4 regions of the Paenibacillus sp. 1182 genome follow, and region 1 is predicted to be linked to each of the others. Evidence: riboswitches for the same ligand, from Rfam matches in the RefSeq annotation. Region 1 holds a riboswitch; each other region holds the start of a gene.

Evidence for each region. A riboswitch is a leader RNA that binds a small molecule or an ion and turns the genes downstream of it on or off. The one in region 1 is predicted to bind thiamine pyrophosphate.
Region 2: another riboswitch for thiamine pyrophosphate. It lies ahead of JOD82_RS01990 (thiamine phosphate synthase); the one in region 1 lies ahead of thiC (phosphomethylpyrimidine synthase ThiC).
Region 3: another riboswitch for thiamine pyrophosphate. It lies ahead of JOD82_RS23190 (ECF transporter S component); the one in region 1 lies ahead of thiC (phosphomethylpyrimidine synthase ThiC).
Region 4: another riboswitch for thiamine pyrophosphate. It lies ahead of tenA (thiaminase II); the one in region 1 lies ahead of thiC (phosphomethylpyrimidine synthase ThiC).

Annotation. Positions count from the first base shown of each region.
Region 1 is NZ_JAFICR010000005.1:421,301-424,436, reverse strand. It holds gene thiC (phosphomethylpyrimidine synthase ThiC) at 107-1,951, opposite strand; TPP riboswitch at 2,139-2,251, opposite strand; gene JOD82_RS13305 (IclR family transcriptional regulator) at 2,407-3,136, opposite strand, start outside.
Region 2 is NZ_JAFICR010000001.1:398,224-401,359, reverse strand. It holds gene thiO (glycine oxidase ThiO) at 1-1,046, opposite strand, end outside; gene JOD82_RS01990 (thiamine phosphate synthase) at 1,111-1,704, opposite strand; TPP riboswitch at 1,969-2,077, opposite strand; gene JOD82_RS01985 (ABC-F family ATP-binding cassette domain-containing protein) at 2,172-3,136, opposite strand, start outside.
Region 3 is NZ_JAFICR010000013.1:122,591-125,726, reverse strand. It holds gene JOD82_RS23195 (ABC transporter ATP-binding protein) at 1-1,194, opposite strand, end outside; gene JOD82_RS23190 (ECF transporter S component) at 1,194-1,790, opposite strand; TPP riboswitch at 2,041-2,150, opposite strand; gene JOD82_RS23185 (TatD family hydrolase) at 2,194-2,991, opposite strand; gene JOD82_RS23180 (polynucleotide kinase-phosphatase) at 3,012-3,136, opposite strand, start outside.
Region 4 is NZ_JAFICR010000008.1:275,720-278,855, forward strand. It holds gene thiM (hydroxyethylthiazole kinase) at 1-361, opposite strand, end outside; gene tenA (thiaminase II) at 436-1,125, opposite strand; TPP riboswitch at 1,262-1,364, opposite strand; gene JOD82_RS17940 (AEC family transporter) at 1,543-2,496, opposite strand; gene JOD82_RS17945 (NAD-dependent malic enzyme) at 2,570-3,136, opposite strand, start outside.

The sequences.
Region 1 (3,136 bases):
TTGCATGACTCGCTTTACATAAGCCAAAAAGCCGTAGTTTCCTACATCGACTGTAGAGAACCACGGCTTTTTTTGATTCATGCGTTCCTAAACTCACACATTCGTTTTACTGACCGCCATCCCGATACTGCTCTGCCTTCTCACGCATCCCAGCGGCCACTGCTTCTTCGGTGTTCAGCCCCTTATCCGCTGCATAGGCGCGAATGTCCTGCGTGATGCGCATACTACAAAATTTGGGGCCGCACATCGAGCAAAAATGTGCTTCCTTGGCTCCCTCTGCTGGTAGCGTTTCATCATGGTAGGACAAGGCCCGCTCGGGATCAAGCGACAGATTGAACTGATCCCGCCAGCGGAACTCAAAGCGTGCCTTGGACAAAGCATCATCCCGCTGCTGCGCCCGTGGATGGCCCTTCGCCAGATCGGCAGCATGTGCCGCAATTTTGTAGGTAATGACACCCTCACGGACATCATCCTTATTCGGAAGACCCAAATGCTCCTTAGGCGTAACATAGCACAGCATGGACGTCCCGAACCAACCGATCATCGCCGCCCCGATGGCTGAGGTAATATGATCATATCCGGGGGCAATATCCGTCGTGAGCGGTCCCAAGGTATAGAAAGGAGCTTCCTTACAAATCTCCATTTGCAAATCCACATTCTCTTTGATTTTATGCATAGGGACATGTCCCGGCCCCTCAATCATGACCTGAACATCATGCTTCCATGCGATTTGCGTTAGCTCGCCCAACGTTTCCAGCTCTGCAAACTGTGCTTCATCATTCGCATCATAGATACTACCTGGACGTAGACCATCCCCGAGAGAAAAGGCCACATCATAGGCTTTCATAATTTCGCAGATTTCTTCAAAATGTGTATACAAAAAATTCTCCTGATGGTGCGCAAGGCACCAGGCTGCCATGATCGACCCGCCACGGGACACAATTCCCGTCATTCTATTCGCCGTCATCGGTATATACCGCAGCAATACACCCGCATGAATTGTAAAATAGTCCACTCCCTGCTCCGCCTGCTCGATCAGCGTATCGCGATACAACTCCCACGTCAGCGCTTCTGCTTCGCCGTTCACCTTTTCAAGTGCCTGATACAGCGGCACAGTTCCAATCGGTACAGGAGAATTCCGAATGATCCATTCACGTGTGGTATGGATATTACGGCCTGTGGATAGGTCCATAACTGTATCCGAGCCCCAACGCACAGCCCAGGTCATTTTCTCCACTTCCTCCTCAATCGAGGAGGTAACCGCAGAATTACCAATGTTCGCATTGATCTTCACGTGAAAATGACGCCCAATGACCATCGGCTCACTTTCCGGGTGATTGATATTCGAAGGCAAAATGGCTCGTCCAGCCGCCAATTCCTGCCGTACAAACTCAGGCTCCACCCCTTCGCGGATCGCCGCAAATTCCATTTCGGGCGTAATGATCCCTTGCCGTGCATAATGCATTTGCGTCACTGTACGACCTTGCGAAGCACGAAGCGGACGGTTGGTCACGCCGGGAAATTCAACTGTCTCCCGTTTGGAGCCAGGTTTCAGTCCATTATCCTCCGGTTTGACGGCGCGTCCCTCGTAAGCCTCCACATCGCCCCGTTCCAGTGCCCAAGCTCGCCGTAATGGAGGCAGGCCCTGACGGATATCGACCTGATAGGCTTCGTCAGTCATGGGACCGCTCGTATCGTACACACGCAATGGCTCATGATGCTCCGTGCCCTGCGGCGTATGTGTAGGATGAAGAGCAATTTCCCGCTCTGGGACGGCAATGTCCGGCCGCGAGCCTTGAATATATACCTTACGGCTCCCTGGAAAGGGCGTTACCCCACTGGCTTGCTCCCCGTTTGTCTTCTCTACCCCAACTTCCCTTGTTCCTGCCAACCTTACTTCTGCTGATTTAAATTCTGTTCCTTTTGTTCCTTCTACTTCTGTCGGCTTCATTGTCCATTCCTCCTGTTTCGATGAAATGACACACCGATCCGGAACCATTCCCAGGGTGGCGCTGATCTATGCAAAAAAGCCGGTTCCCGAGGGAACCGGCTAATCTAACGAGGCAGCTATCCAGACCGTGCACATGTGGAATAATCCTATTCCAATGCGTCACCGTAGACAGCAGCTGCGTATACATTTCAATGGCCGATTACTTCCCTACGCTGGTATGATCCAGATCAGGTGCAAAGGGTCCGGAATCTTACACGATTCCATCTCAGCCCGGCATTACAGGCTCCCCCAGTAACTGCGATACTTCTATTCACATGAGGCGGACATAACAGACATCCCGCCATCCTTATCAGACTACTTCAAATTTATGGCTTTGGCAACCCTTCTAGGTTCCATTTAGCAAGAAGACGCTCCTCACCAAATCACTTTGCTTGCTTCAACTGCATTCATTCTTGTTACGGAAGCATAAGCCCCATTTCCTTCGCCGCTTCGATCAAAATCGGAGCAAAGTCATGTAGCGTCTCGGGTGCAAGCCGACTGACCGGACCGGATACAGATAAAGCCGCAGTGACCTGTCCCTTCCGGTTCACAATTGGTGCTGCCACAGCAGCGGCCCCTGGCTCCCGTTCTTCATAGCTGGTCGCATAGCCCTTCTCGCGAATGTCCTGCAGCTGGGCTTTATAGACCTCCGCGTCTACCGAGGGCGGCCATTCATTCCCGCTTAGCAGGGCTTCCAGCTCCTGCGGCGGCATAAAGGCAGCCAGCACCTTACTGGAGGCTCCTACAGCCAGCGGCATACGCGCACCCACAGGCGCAACCCTGCGGATCGCCTGATTGCTCTGCACGGCTTGTATGCGAATACGCATGCTGCCGTCCCGTAAGTACAAGCTGACCGTTTCGCCCAGACGGTCACGCAGTCCTTCCATTGCAGGCTGTAACAACACCGCCGGCTCGTCACTTTGGGACAAATGTGTGGATAGCTCCCAAATGCGGAAGCCAAGTCGATATTTTTCCGTTTCGGCATTCCGAACGACAAAGCCCCGATCCTCCAACGTAGTCAGCAGCCGATGAACCGTGCTTTTATGTAGACCAATTTTGGAGGCAATCTCCGTTAGGCCAAGATCCGAATCTGCGGTAAAACACAGCAATATATCAAGTGCACGCTCTACAGCGCGAACGGTTAAT
Region 2 (3,136 bases), on a different contig from region 1:
TCACTCAGCAGGACACCGTTGCGATAATGCCCGACTGCAGCATATACGCCCTCGACCCCAGGAACAATGCCTATAAAAGGATGACCTGATACAGCCTGCGGACGTAAGCCCGCCCAAGCGCGTATAAAAGAAGCTTCACGGACGCGCGGCAGCCAGGCAGAGGCACGTGCCAACACCCCCTCCAAGCCTCCTACGGTCACCTCTTCGTCATATTGATGTGGAAGGCTCGTTGCCCCAATCCAAAGCTCGTTATTCTGTTTAGGCACGAGGTAAATATCATCAGCATAAATGGTATATTCTAACGGGTGATCCTTCAAGGAGACCGCTACCGCTTCGCCCTTGACCGGATAAAGTGGATATTCAAACCCAACCTGCGCTAGCAATTTCATGCTATCCAAGCCTCCGGCAATAATGACCTGATCGCAGGAAAAAAAACCACTATCTGTGCGGACACCGCAAATTCGATCATCCTGTATGACCAGTTGCTCTGCCTGTGTACCAGACCATACCGTTGCTCCCAGCACCGCAGCAGCACCTGCATAAGCACGGCAAAGCTGGACAGGAGCCACTTGTGTCTCCTTTGAACGATATATTGCCCCGATCGCTTGTTCATCCAAACCTGGAATTCGTCGGGCCAATTCTTTCGCATCCCACCAGATAGGACAATCACCCTTTCGCGTTTTAGCAGCTTTCCAGCGTTTTTGGCCTTCAGTCTCCGTACGGAAAGGGGTCACAAACCCTTCAGTACGGAATTCCACCGAAATACCTGACAAACGCTCTAGATCACAGACAAGCTCAGGGAATGCATCTCGACTTATGCGAGCAAATCGTGATAGCTCAGAGTCGGTGAACTCTTCACTTTCCGCTGCCAGCATTCCAACCGCTGCTCCTGAGGCTCCCTCACCCGGGATCAATCGTTCCAGCATAATCGTACTTCTTCCCTCCTTGGCCACATGATAAGCAATGGAACTGCCGATGACACCTCCACCTATGACCAAGCATTCAGCGTGTCCAATCGCTCTTTCCTCTGTGTGTATCTTTAGCATTTGTTCCGTATCTCCTCTCCATAAACCCTTCTGCTTTCAGCTTGCCTCTACTCTCGTTTTCTCGCTACAGGCTGTGAACTACAAGGTCTGCCATTCGCCTATACTCCATTGCAGCTGCAACGGGCGACTCAGCCTCCCATATACCAGACATCACCGCAATTCCGCTTGCTCCGGCCCTATAAAGCTCCGGGATATGATGCGGTTGTATGCCGCCTAGCGCAATCACCGGAATGTTCGACAACCTGCAAATATGTTCAAGCTGAGCTAAACCCCGCGGTACAATACCGGGCTTACAATGGGTCTCATATACGTGACCATAAAGTACATAGTCCGCTCCTGCCCGCTCAGCAATTTGCATCTCCTCCAAGGAATGTACAGACACTCCACAGCGTGTACCCTTTGGAAGTAGGCTTTTCACATCCACAACAGGTAATCCATTAGCTGGTAATTGAACGGCTCCGACCAAAGTAAGTAAAGCTACATCCACACGATCATTTACTACAATTTGTTGCAAAGGAACTTCCTGCTCCACCAGGCTGCGAGTCAAAGAAAGCAATGCAGAGGCACCATTCTGTTTTAAACGTGCGTGTACATAATGAACATACGGACAAATCACAGCAGCCACTTGGGCGGCTTGTGCAAAAGTGCCCTTTTCCATCGAAATTGCGTGTAATTCGATTTTGTCTTCACCTCACATTGGACTAAAGGATCTAAGCTTAGCCAGCCACGTCTACCAGCAGGAATGAAAGGGGATTATATGTGAATCGTCTACGGAAGCTCGAACTACTTAAAATGAACGAAACGCAAAAAAACCACTTCCCCAAGGAAGTGGTTTAACGAACGTCCAATAATCGAACGGACCATGAATCCGTATACGTGTATCGTCCCACGCACAAACAAAAATAAAGATGGTGTTGCCTTGTTTGTACGGCGCTCACTTCCCTACGCTGGCATAACCCAGATCAGGTGCAAAGGGTCCGAAATCCATTTATTCCGTCTCAGCCGCATGGGCGGCTCCCCTAGTGTGACTATTTTATTGTATAAGCTAAAGATAGCTTAGCATATTTTTCTAATTCTGCAAACCCCACTTCGTGTGAAATTTGCTGGAACTGGATTTAGCTGATTTTAGTTAACTTTACTTGACCACTCTTCCACATTCCACGTTTTGGTTACCCAATCCTCGTAAAAGTCCGGTTCGTGAGATACAAGCAATACGGTCCCTTTGTATTCCTTCAAGGCACGTTTCAGCTCATCCTTTGCTTTAACATCCAAGTGGTTGGTAGGCTCATCGAACAGTACCCAGTTGCTTTCACGCATTAACAGTTTGCAAAGACGGACTTTAGCCTGTTCTCCACCACTGAGCGCAGATAGCGGACGCGTGATATGCTCATTTTTCAAACCGCAACGCGCCAAATGCGCTCGTACTTCATGCTGGTTCAAATGCGGAAATTCATTCCACACATCGTCAATCGGTGTAATTTTCTCGGCCTTTACTTCCTGCTCAAAATAAGCGGGCTGCAAAAAATCACCTTGATAAGTTTTTCCACTGATTGGCGGAATTTTTCCCAATATGGTTTTGAGCAATGTCGATTTACCGACACCATTGTAGCCGACAATTGCAATCTTTTCGCCACGTTCAATCGTCATGGACATTTTAGGCAAAAGGGCATGTGTATAACCAATCTCAAAATCAATACCCTCAAATACCGTCTTTCCGCTTGCACGTGCCTCTTTGAATTGAAAGGTTGGTTTTGCGGCTTCTTCAGGCTTATCAATACGTTCGATCCGATCAAGCTGCTTTTCACGGCTCTTTGCTCGGCCTGACGTAGAGGCACGCGCTTTATTACGCTGAATAAAATCTTCCTGTTTCTTAATAAAATCCTGTTGCTTCTCATAAGCATCAATATGCTGGGCTTTGTTCAGATCCGCCATTTCGAGAAACTTTTCATAATTAGCTGAATAACGGGTCATCTTGGCAAATTCAAGATGGTAAATAACATTAACGACCTGGTTCATAAATTCAGTATCATGTGAAATAAGAATAAAGGCATAGGGATAGTCCTTCAAATAGCGCGTAAGCCATTCAATAT
Region 3 (3,136 bases), on a different contig from region 1:
CGAAAGCTGATACGGATGCCGCTCGTCCAGCCGCTCCAGTCCGAACTGTACGAGCATCCGATCGACCCGTTCCCGGCACTGTTCAACGGTATACAAGCTCTTGGGTAACGAATACTCTAGTTCCTTTCGTACGGTATGCGCTACAAATTGCAGCTCGGGATTTTGAAACGCGAACCCGATACGCTCTGCCAGTTGTTCTGTACTGCCTGCCTCAATTCCGCGCACGCTATAACGTCCCTGTGTGCGAAGTAAGCGCATCATGGAGAGCAGTAGCGAGCTTTTGCCAGCCCCGTTTTCACCAACCACGCCAATCCAGTCGCCAGGCTTCACCTGCGCATGCTCCACATAAATCACTGAACTTAAACCGCGGAGGCCGCTAAAATGTTCTAGCTCCAGCACATCAGTCCCCGCACCATTCTGTTGCGTCACTGCTTCACTCCAACGTGGCGAAGACGCTTCATTCCATACTCCCGGATACCACACGCCGTACTCGGACAATGCCTGCCGGTGCACATGAAATACTTCTTGGGCCCTTCCATCTGCAATGATCTCCCCTTGAGCAGAAAGCACCACAATCCGATCCACATCATGGACAATTTCATTAATTTTATGCTCCACAATCACCAGTGTCTGGTCTACCGAAATGTTGCGAATGGTATCCCACACCTGTGTAGTGCCTTCCTCGTCCAACAAAGCCGTGGGCTCATCCAGAAAAAGCACTTCTGGCTCCATAGCCAGCACAGACGCAATCGCCAGCCGCTGCTTCATTCCCTGTGACATGCTGCCAATGGGCATATGTATATCATCCGTCGATAGACCCACCTGTATCAGCAGCTCGCGAATACGGGATCGCATCTGCTCCCGGGGAACCTGATTATTTTCCAACACAAAAGCCAGTTCCTCATCTGCATATGACATACAGAACTGCGTATCAGGATCTTGAAATACAATACCTGAGACACTTGGGATTACAGCAGCATCGCATTTCATAGGCACTTCTATCGTGCGTGGAATCAGACCGCTTAACACTTGGAGCAGTGTTGATTTACCGCATCCACTCGGTCCCAGTAGCAGCAGCTTTTCCCCCTTGCGGACAGACAAAGACATATTGTGAAAAAGCAGCTCTTGCTCACCGGGGAATTTCAACCGTAGCCGGGTGATCGAAGCCACCACATCTTCGGTTGCCCGGCTCATCAATCCAGCCCCTTATAATCTTGTTCCGTTGCAGGCCTCAAACTTCGCGTGACTCCGGTTACCTCCAATGCCTTAGCCAGATAGAACGCGAATACCCCGGCAATCACAATACTGCCAATCATCCGAAATCCAATATACAAAACATAGTTCCAAGTCGATAGCTGATCAATATACCCGTAGCTGAAGTCTAAAATCAGAGAAGTGACAGCCGCCCCAGCCGCAGCTAGCGAAGCAACCCACAGGTTTGCGTTCCGATACAGAAAAGCCGCAAAAAACAGCTCCGCTCCCAAGCCTTGCAGCAGGCCATAGTACAAGGTGGACATACCCCATTCGCTTCCCAAAAAAGCACTGACCGTTGCCGCTGCCACCTCTGCCAAAATCGCAACACCCGGCTTGCGAATGATGAGATAAGCAAACGTACCTGCCATAAACCACATGCCATACATCAGTTGCTCGGCGTGTAGACCCAATGGTTTCATCAAATCATAGGCAGGTCCCCATATTTTGTAGATCAACCCGAACACAACAGCGATCACAATCGTGACCAAAATATCCGTCAGTTTCAACCCTTTGGACGCTCTTACAGCAGTATTCATTATTGCGTGCTCCCCTTTTTCCTTATAGTTGGCCTCTTGGCCATGAAAAAAAGCTTGTCTGGAGCTGAATCTCCAGGCAAGCTTTATGCGCAGTAAAAGGTGAAGCACCATACAAAACATCATTCGTCGATATGCCTTATATAACCAGTAGTCTAAACTACTACACTGATACCCAGCCAAGTCAGGATCAAGGTAAAATGCTAGGACATACATTGAATCTATCGACAACCGCAAAAAAAAGCGGCATTCCTGTATAGTGTTCTTGGTTTCTCTACGCTGGCATTACCCAGATCAGATTTCACGGTCAGTGGCAAGGGCCACCCTCTCAGCCTGACTTTCTCAAGCTCCCGACAATGCTTTTTAATTCACTATAATATATACCACATCTATGGCTTTGACAATCCTATAATCCGAAGAAACGTTTAGCCGTTTCCGTCGTCGCGATTTCGATCTCCATCATGCTTCGACCTGTACATTCGGCTATCGTAGCAGCAATGTGAGCGAGATACATGGGCTCATTACGCCCTTCTTTAGGCTTCACAGGCAAATTACGCGGGGTCAAAAATGGAGCATCCGTTTCAATCATCAGACGGTCCAAGGGAATATCTCTGACCAGTTCACGCAGATGCTTCCCCCGCCGTTCGTCGCAAATCCAGCCGGTGATTCCGATATACAGTCCCATTTCTACATACGTACGCAATTCCTGTTCCGTGCCGGTAAAACAATGCACTACCGCTTTATCAACAAGCCCTTGATACTCCCGAAGCATAGCGACAAAGTCCTCATGTGCATCTCGTTCATGCAGAAATAACGGCATTTTCAGCTCACCCGCCAGTTGGATTTGCTCGCCAAACCATCGGCGCTGCACATCACGTGGCGAAAAATCACGGTTATAGTCCAATCCGCATTCCCCTATGGATACGACCTGCGGCTGACCCGCCAACTGGCGGAGCTGCTGAATCGTGTCTGCACTGCAGTCTTTGGCATCATGGGGATGCACGCCAGCTGTCGCATACAGCTTGCCCGGATAACGCGCTGCATACTGAGAAGCTTCCCGACTGCTGCGGACACTGGTCCCGGTAATAATCAGCGGTGAAATCCCTACAGCCGCGGCTCTCTCTACCACCTGTTCCCGATCTGCATGAAACGAACGATGCATCAAGTTCACACCAATATCAATTAACGGTGTACCCCTTTCCATCTCAATCCCTCCCTCGCAAACTACAATCTTGGATCAATCGGCTCTGATTCCAGAGATAGTGCGGCAAGGACGCATTCATGAATACGATCTACCGTATCCTTGCGGACAAAACGTTCCACGCCTTCCATACCAAGCGCTCCTTCCA
Region 4 (3,136 bases), on a different contig from region 1:
ATGAGATTTTGACTTCACTCAGGATTCGCAGTGCCGATTCAGTTCTAAAGCTCGTTGCTCCCGCACCGACCGGATCTAGCAGCACCGGAACACCGTGTGCATTCGCCGATTGTCCAGCAATGATCATGGCATCCACCAGTTCGCGGTTCAGTGTACCGATGTTTAACACGACGGCGCCTGCTATTTTTGCCATATCTGCTACTTCCTCAGGTGCATAGGCCATCACCGGGGAGGCGCCCAATGCATACAGACCGTTGGCCGTAAAGTTGGTGACTACCACATTGGTCATATTGTGAACGAGGGGTTTGCTGTTTTGTACCTTCGTCAGGAGATCCGAATAACTTTTTTTCCATGTACTCATAATGATTATCCTCTCTATAGTTGGTGGTTCAACAGGGCATTAACCGTACTTCACGCATCGAATCGCCAGGCTGACTATTCCAAGACCGCTGCCTGCATCTGGACCGGCCATTCTTCCTGCTTATAAGCCATATCCCAGAACTTATATTCCAGCTGGCAGCTCAGTATAAAATGCTCAATCATCCGCTCCCGCTCAGCAGCCGTTGCGTCTTTCGCCCAAGCATCTACACGTTCTCGGAACTTGAGTGTTGTATCATCAAGCTGGTCTCCATAGAAGCCAATCCATTCATAGAACGGATGAGACTCATCCGGCTTTACTTCATCCAGCAGCCTGCGACCAATCTCGGCATACGTCCACATACATGGCAGCAGCACAGCCAAGATCTCGCCCAGGCTACCCTCATGCGCAACCGTCAGCATGTGACGGATATAGTGATGAGCCGACGGAGCGAGCGGATATCCCTGCAACTCTTCATAGGTCACCCCTGCGACAGCACAGAAATTTTGATGCGGATGAACCTCGCTGTGGAGAATAAAAGAGATTTGTTCATTTAATACAGCCATATCCTCCCGATTGGTGCATTTGGAGATTGCGATGCCGTATATCCGCATGTAGGCGTTCAAATATTCAAAGTCCTGTTTTACATAGTGAATCAGCTGTCCCCTTGTCAAACTTCCTTCAGCAATACCTCTCACAAAGGGATGCTCAAAAATCGCTTGAAAAATGCCGTCCGCCTGCCGACGGAGTTCTTGTGTAAAACTCAATTTCGCCACCTCCATAAAATTGAAGAGCAAGAAGTCCTGTAAGAATATAATTCCGGAACAACGCTAAAAAGCCGCCCCAGAAAAATGGAGCGGCTTCAACAATAGGCCCAATACGCAAAAAACGCTTGAAACCTTATATACGAAGGCTCCACTTTCCTACGCTAGTACGAACTAGATCAGGTTCAAAGGGTCCAAGATACGTTCTTGTCTCAGCCATAGCGGCTCCCCTAGTGGACTTCTATTCTTTTGACTATTACTGTACATACGTTCATACGCTATGTCAAACATGTCTATCTGGTCAAGGGCCAAACGACAGAGCTGAAGTTCGCTTCCGAGAGGGAAAAAGGCGCTGGAGAAGATCAGTTCCGTCTACACGAAGGAATTCGCGGCAGGCTCCAATGTCTAAATAATCAGCATTTATACCAATAGAGAAATCAGTACTGGGAGTGTAACGAGCGATATGACAGCACTGATGACAAAGGAGGAGGCTGTTTCTGATTCCAGGCTTTCAAAACGGGTGGCGATCATAGCAGCGACTGCTGAACCCGGGAAGGAAACGAGCAGAACTGCCTTCACAGTATCTGCAGACGACAGACCGCATAGGTAGGCGATCAGCAGCATTAATAAAGGCTGTACAATTGTTTTTAACAGTGCGATGGCAAAGGCACTTACACTAAAACTAATGTTGCGTACGCCAATGGTCACTCCGACAGCGAATAAAGCGGCCCCGGACGTAATGTCTCCGATTTGATTCAACGATTTGTTCAACAAATCCGGTGAATGGAAGCCGAACAAGGTCAAAATTACACCAATCAGTGGAACCAGCGCCAGCGGTTCTTTTAATCCATGAAGAATGGAGTCCCAGATTAACCTTCCGAGGTGACCGTTCCGTTCTTTGCCTGAATTCCTGCTGGCTACGGTAGCTATAATGGTAGCCGCCGGGTCAAGGACGGCATTGACTACGATCCCGGTAAGCGCAATCGGAATGGCGACAGCAGCGGAACCGTAGATGGCTCCAAGCACAGGAATGCCCATAAAAGCAAAGGTCGGCTGTGCCGAGTTCAAAGCAAACATGGCGGCATCCTTGACCGACTGCTTCCCCGCAAAGCGGGACAGTAGAAGGAGAACGGTAAAAAAGCCGACAATGCCAATGAACAGGGCCAGCAGGAATGGCCATTGCTCGATGAGCGCTTTCCTGTCCGTTGTCGTAATACCGATGAATAGATGCGCAGGTAGTGCAAATTTGGTAACGAGCGCATTTAGGGTTTTGGAGGAAGAGGCATCAAAGCTTTTGTAATGCCCCGCTAACCACCCTAAAATAATAACGAAAAAAATCGGCACCAAAATATACAAGATATGTCCGACACTCATAGATTGATTCTCCTTGCTTGAACTGACGTATTCTGCCTGTCTGAACAAGGCAATCTCCTTCTTAAATGGAGCATTAGTGAGGGTGATGTATTACGCTTTCCACTGCTTTGACCTTGACATATTCCGGTTTCCACATTGCATCCCGTATAGCTTGTTCAACATTTGAAATGTGTGCCTGAGCTACCTGATCCTGAATCGCTGCTTTCGCTACCGCAACCGCAACAACGTACGAAACATCACGTAATTTTTGGATATGAGGGAGCAACGCACCGCCAGGCTTATTCGAATCTACGCCATTGGCAACGGCATCTGCTGCGGCTGTAAACATCGCAGGGGTAATCCTTTTGGCTTTAACCACAATCGCACCCAGACCCAGTCCCGGGAACACAAAGGCATTGTTCGCCTGTCCAATTTCAAATTTCGTACCGTTATAAGTGACGGGGTCAAAGGGGCTTCCGGTAGCAATTAATGCCTTGCCATCGGTCCACCGTATTAGATCCTCAGGTATAGCTTCTGCAAGATTTGTAGGATTGGACATGGGCATAATGATCGGGCGTTCTACATGCTTCGCCATCTCTTTGATGATCTCTTCAGAAAAGGCACCGGCTACTCCAGAAGTTCCGATTAATATGGTAGGCTT